One region of the Microcoleus sp. A003_D6 genome, then DNA from elsewhere that is predicted to be linked to it. Evidence: riboswitches for the same ligand, from Rfam matches in the RefSeq annotation. Region 1 holds a riboswitch; the other holds the start of a gene.
What was found. A riboswitch is a leader RNA that binds a small molecule or an ion and turns the genes downstream of it on or off. The one in region 1 is predicted to bind cobalamin.

Region 1 (3,175 bases):
AGTGCGTCAGTCTTGCACTCTTGACTGCAATCAGCTCAGATTATCAGGATCTATCCCCAACTCCCGCAATCGCTGAGCTAATTGTTCGGAACGTTCAGCTAGTCGATCGGCACGCTGGGATTCCTGTTGGGCGCGCTGGGATTCCTGTTGGGCGCGCTGGGATTCCTGTTGGGCGCGCTGGGATTCCTGTTGGGCGCGCTGGGCTTCCTGTTGGGCGCGCTGGGATTCCTGTTGGGCGCGCTGGGATTCCTGTTGGGCGAGTTGCGCTGATTCTTTCACCTTTTCTTCAGGAGTCAGATAACGTTTTCCATCGGCATCATACCAATACAACCACTCCCTTGTCACCCCAGAATAATTTCCCCTTTCACAACCAATTCCTAAACCAATCTCTGGCATCCAAACTGGATTTCCTGACTGTAACTCGTACTTTCCATTGACTAACTTGTGTACTTCCAAATGAGGTTTGCGACGGCGGCGGGAAGAATAAATGACGTAATAAAGTACGCCTAAAGCTTGATAAGTGTCTAATTTTGTGCTGTATTCCTTGCGATAAGTTGGGGAAACAACTTCTAGCACGAAAAGTGGCATGACATTTTCATCCCACAGCACGTAACTGGGGCGCAATTCTTCGTCGTAAAATCGTTCTACTCCTAAACTTAAGAAAGCATCGGGGACAATAGCCGGTTCGTCAGGATGATGATACACACCCATATCTATCCCAAAAAACCAGTCCATGCGTTCGGCCCAAAGTATGAGCAATATTGCTTTTAACAACCCTGGTATTAGTTCTTGCAGTTCGTTATCCACAGGCGTTTCATCCGAGTCGGGTAGTTCATCGGCGGAGGGCAAGTTCCTCGGCAAGTTGTACTGTAACATTGCGGCTTTCCTCAAAACTTACTAAGATTATAACCTTGATTTGTTTGGTTGTATTTGTGTGTTTGGTTGAGATTTTAATGAACCGCGAATACGCGTTAGGCGAAGCCGCGCGTAAGCGCTAGGACGCGAAGGAAGAAAAGGAATAGAAGGAAGAAGATAGGTAATCTTGACTTACTTACTTAATCTGAAATAATTTTTGTAAAATATCCGCTGAGACTTACGCGATCGACTATACTAAGCTAACGATTCGGTTCTAATGGGGAGCAGCCATTAGAGGAAACGGGGAAAGTTCGGTGCAAGTCCGGCGCTGTCCCGCAACTGTAATGAAGGTGATGTCGCTTTCTGAGTCAGGATGCCCGCCGATGTGTTGGTTTATATTGTCTCATCTGCGAGGTTCAGAATGAAGGCCGGAAATCGGAAATTGGTCAGCTTGGGATTGATGGCTGGCTTGAGTTGTTATATTGTCCTGGGCTCGGCAACGCCCGCCGCAGCTATGCACATTTCGGAAGGTTTTTTGCCGGTGCAATGGGCTGCGTTTTGGTGGATTGTGGCGCTGCCTTTTTTTGCCTTTGGGTTGCGTGCGATTACTCGCATTACAAAAGAACACCCGGAACTTAAACTGCTGCTAGCTTTAGCCGGTGCGTTTACTTTTGTACTTTCTGCTTTAAAAATTCCATCGGTAACGGGGAGTTGTTCTCACCCGACGGGTACGGGTTTGGGTGCGATTTTGTTCGGCCCTTCGGTGATGGCTGTACTGGGGGCTTTAGTGCTGCTTTTTCAAACGTTACTGTTAGCGCACGGCGGGCTGACAACGCTGGGAGCTAATATGTTTTCGATGGCGATTGTCGGCCCGTTTGCTGCGTATTTTATCTATCATTTGCTGTTGCGAACTGGTAGCCAGCGGGCGGCAATTTTTTGTGCGGCGGCGATCGCAGATTTGCTGACTTATGTGGTGACTTCGATTCAATTAGCGTTAGCTTTTCCCGCAGCAAGCGGCGGCTTTATGGCTTCGTTTCTCAAGTTTGCTGGTATCTTTGCAATTACTCAAGTACCGCTGGCGATTAGTGAAGGATTGCTGACAGTATTGGTCTGGAATTGGCTGCATTCTTACGGGAAGCCGGAGTTGGAAACTTTGAAATTATTGAGACAGGAGTCATAAGCCATGAGTCAAAAACACACAAGCAGTCAGCAAGCTACTTCAAAACAAAATTGGATGTTGGCGATCGCAGTTGTTGTACTTGCTGTCATTCCCCTAGCTTTTGTGCGCGGTGAATACGGCGGCTCGGATGACCAAGCCGAAAAGGCAATTACCGAGATTCAACCGGGTTATGAACCTTGGTTCAAGCACTTTTTTGAGCCGGCTAGCGGCGAAATTGAAAGTCTCTTATTTGCCACTCAAGCGGCGCTGGGGGCGGGTGTGATTGGATATGCGATCGGGCTGTACAAGGGACGATCGCAATCTCAGAAATCTGATGATAAATCGCCGTTGGAATGAACCATCAGATTGATAGTCTGGCTTATACCAATCGTTTGCGCGGGTTGCCGCCATCTCACAAGTTATCCTTTGCGATCGCCCTTTTAATTCTGTCTCTGGTTTCTGGGGCGATCGTCCAATTGTCGATCGCCCTTTGGTTAGCAGTCTGGATTGTCATCTATGCGGGCATTCCGGGGAAACTTTATCTGCGGTTGCTGTCGCTACCGTTGATGTTTTTGCTGACGAGTTTGCCTGCTTTGGCGCTGGGTGCGGTTGCGGGCGATCGTCTCCCCGCAATTGAGTGGGATATTTGGCAAGGTTGGGGCATTAGCACCGGCACTTTTTATCTGTATCTGAGCCGCACCGGAATTCATCAAGTGAGTCTCTTGTTTTCCCGTACATTGGCATCGACAAGCTGTATGTATTTCATCCTCTTGACGGTTCCATTTACAGAAGTCTTGCAAATTATCAGACAATTACGCTGTCCAGGGTTAGTCACAGAACTGCTATTACTAATGTATCGGTTTATTTTTAGCTTGTTGGCGATCGCCGATGAACTTTGGATAGCCCAAAACTCGCGCTGCGGCTATCGCACTTGGAAACTGGGAATGCGCAGTTTAGGCATTTTAATCGGACAATTGCTTCAGCGAACTTTGATAAACTACCGTCAAGTTTCCTTGAGTTTAGCATCGCGCGGCTTTAATGGAGAACTGCGCGTCTGGCATTCTTACCCTTATAAACCTTCGCCAAGATATACATTTGAAGCTGTGTTTGGCTGCACGGTTTTAACTTTGGTAAGCGCGGTATTTCAACGCTAAATTTATT
Region 2 (3,175 bases), on a different contig from region 1:
GCAAAACTTCTCGAATCTCGTATAGGGATTTTTCTACTAATACATCACGCTTGAGACGATTTGTCAAGCTGTTAACAATTTGTTGCAGGCGATCGTCAGACATGGTATTAACTCCTTCAATTCCTAGTACACTCGCCCGATCTGAATTATTGTTTAACTTTGCAGCCTCACAAATCCTCCAATTTTTGCGGATCGGGATTCTCGTCCGCTCGAAAATAAGTGATTTTTGGCTTAACAGTTGTCGCGATGGCAGCAACATTATACTAATATTTTAACCGACACAGCAATTTTTTAGGAAAACTGGCGATTCCCTACGGAATAGCTTCGCTTCACGGCTTTTTTTGCAAATAACCACAGGCCCGACGGCTGTTCCACAAAGGAAGAACCACAAGTCCGATGGCTGTTCCACAAGGCACAGAAGAAAAGATCAAAGAAGAGAAGAGAAAGAATTTGTAATAGATGGGATAATGGCGCTGCTGATTTACGGTATGAAAGGCTAAATAGGCCAGTCATAGAAACCAGTATCGACAAAGCTTGGGGATTTTCAACTGATTTTTTTCATACCCTGATTAAGCAACGCCGGATATTTTATCTCCTGGTTTGATTTGGTTAAGGGTTCCTAATCTAACCAATAAAAATCCTGATGTTGTGTTAGTCAGCATTTTGGATTAGCCTTTTAGTTGACATTAAATGATTTTTAATTGAAAGGCTTGTTCGCAAGGCGATCGCCCTATCTGTCTGAGGGGTTGCAAATTTTCAGAAATGTGCTATTGTCAAAAGTAATCGGTTCTGGTGGAGATCAGCCACTAGAGGAAACGGGGAAAGTCCGGTGCGAACCCGGCGCTGTCCCGCAACTGTGATGAAGCGTACAATCGTTTCTTAGTCAGGATGCCCGCCGATTGTATCGTTTCATTTAACCCATCTGCGAGGTACGGATGTATTCAGCATTTTGTTTTCAATTCGATTCTGTTTCACCAGACGCTGCGCGATCGGCGATTATACTCCTTAACCCGCGAGAAACCTGTGGTGGAATTGGTTTCTAGGGCGACATCGCGAGTTTGAAAAGTTTAGCCCCAACAGCATTATCTAGTTTCAGATGCAAGAAATCTTGCTGGGCATTTGCCTGCTGTAATTTCTAGGATCTTTTATCGCTTTTTTGGAAGTTCAGATGGTTTCGCCTTTGGTGCGATCGCGAAGCGTCCCGTAGGGAATCGCCTTGCAATCTAATGGCATTGCTGTCGGAAATTCGGCATCGGATACCTCTTGGTTTCCGACTGAGTTTCTATGGACTGATGAATCAATTTACAACCCCAACTTAGGAGCAATTATGTCAATTTTAACGGCAACTATTGGATATCCCCGCATTGGTAAAAACCGTGAAGTTAAGAAAGCTTTGGAAGGTTTTTGGAGTGGCAAATTAGAAGCAGATACTTTACTGCAAACAGTGAAAACTGTAGCAATAGAAAATTGGAAAAGACAGCTACAAGTAGGCATCGATCGCATCGGTGTAGGCGATACCACACTCTACGATTGTGTGCTTGACTGGACAATTCGTTTAGGTCTAATTCCCAAACGCTTTCAGGGGTTATCAGGACTCGATCGATACTTTGCAATGGCACGGGGCAAAGAAGGAATTCCGGCCCTAGAGATGACCAAATGGTTTGATAGCAACTATCACTACCTCGTGCCTGAAATTCCCACCGAACTGCAACCAGCAGATTTCAGCGATTTTCTGGAGACCGTGCAGCGGGCAAAAGCGACGTTAGGGGATCGGGCAGTGCCGATCGTTCTTGGCCCCTGTACGCTACTGCGGTTGAGTCGGTTAGATGGCGCAATGGACGATTCTCTAGCGCAATTGCTGCCGCGCTACATCGAACTCTTGACGCAATTAAAAGCCCTTGGCGTTGCCGAAGTGCAGATACATGAACCTGCCTTAGTTCTGGGAGATGCAAACAATTTCAAAGCACACTATCAAACTGCTTATCAAGCCTTTGCTAAAGTCGATTTACCGCTGCATCTTGTCACTTACTTTGATGACTTGGGTGAAGCTTATTCTTGGGTGATGGCATTACCTGTTACCGCGATTAGTTTAGACTTCACTCGCGGACGCAATTTAGATTTACTCAAGCAATATGGATTTCCCCCAGATAAGCATCTGGGCGTTGGCATTGTGGATGCCCGCAACATCTGGCAAATCCGTCCAGAACAATTGCTGCCAGTGCTGCAAGACATTCAAAGAATTACGCCTAATATCGTCATTCAGCCGTCGGCATCATTGCAGTTTGTTCCCTACGATGCCAAACGGGAAACAAAGTTGCCAGAACCTCTCCGCAATGTGTTGAGTTTTGCAGAACAAAAACTGCAAGCGGTGAAGTTTTTGGCACGCAGTTTAGCAGGAGAAGAAACTGAGAGCGATCGCATCCAGATTACCGATGCCTGGACAAAATTCGAGCAATTTAGTCCAGCAAATCAAGCCGTGCAGTCACGCATGAAAAGCATTACGACAAATGACTTTCTACGGGAATTATCCTACGGTTTGCGGCTGTCAAAACAGATTTCTCTGCCCATTTTTCCCACCACAACGATCGGCTCATTTCCTCAAACATCAGAAGTGCGACAACTGCGAGTACGGTATAAAAAGGGTGAATTGAGTCAGCCAGAGTATGAAGCAGCGATCGATACTGAGATTGCCGACAGCATTAAACTCCAAGAAGAAATTGGGCTGGATGTGCTAGTGCATGGCGAATTTGAACGCACCGATATGGTGGAATACTTTGGACAACAGTTAGATGGATTTGCCTTCACGCAAAATGGCTGGGTGCAAAGCTATGGCAGTCGGTACGTGCGTCCGCCGATTATTTACGGTGATGTCTTTCGCACTGCCCCAATGACGGTACGCGAGTTTAAAGTAGCGCAATCATTGACGCAAAAACCAGTTAAAGGAATGCTAACAGCTCCCGTAACAATTTTAAATTGGTCATATCCGCGCACTGATATTTCTCGACAGGAACAAGCGTTTCAAATTGCACTGGCATTGCGCGATGAAGTGGCAGATTTAGAAGCAGCAGGAGCGAAGGTAATTCAAGTAGATGAACCCGCATTACGCGAAGGTTTACCTCTGAAGATAGAACGCTGGAGTGAATACCTGTCTTGGGCAGTAGATGCGTTTCGTTTG

Region 2: it holds a riboswitch for cobalamin, as region 1 does, so the genes downstream of both, metE (5-methyltetrahydropteroyltriglutamate--homocysteine S-methyltransferase) here and QUB70_RS13435 (energy-coupling factor ABC transporter permease) in region 1, are expected to answer to the same signal.

Annotation. Positions count from the first base shown of each region.
Region 1 covers NZ_JAUBWA010000041.1:9,577-12,751, forward strand. Annotated here, with positions in the region: gene QUB70_RS13430 (Uma2 family endonuclease) at 31-876, opposite strand; cobalamin riboswitch at 1,108-1,254, shown strand; gene QUB70_RS13435 (energy-coupling factor ABC transporter permease) at 1,277-2,035, shown strand; gene QUB70_RS13440 (energy-coupling factor ABC transporter substrate-binding protein) at 2,039-2,371, shown strand; gene cbiQ (cobalt ECF transporter T component CbiQ) at 2,368-3,168, shown strand.
Region 2 covers NZ_JAUBWA010000103.1:14,908-18,082, reverse strand. Annotated here, with positions in the region: gene QUB70_RS24110 (GAF domain-containing protein) at 1-103, opposite strand, end outside; cobalamin riboswitch at 768-914, shown strand; gene metE (5-methyltetrahydropteroyltriglutamate--homocysteine S-methyltransferase) at 1,328-3,175, shown strand, end outside.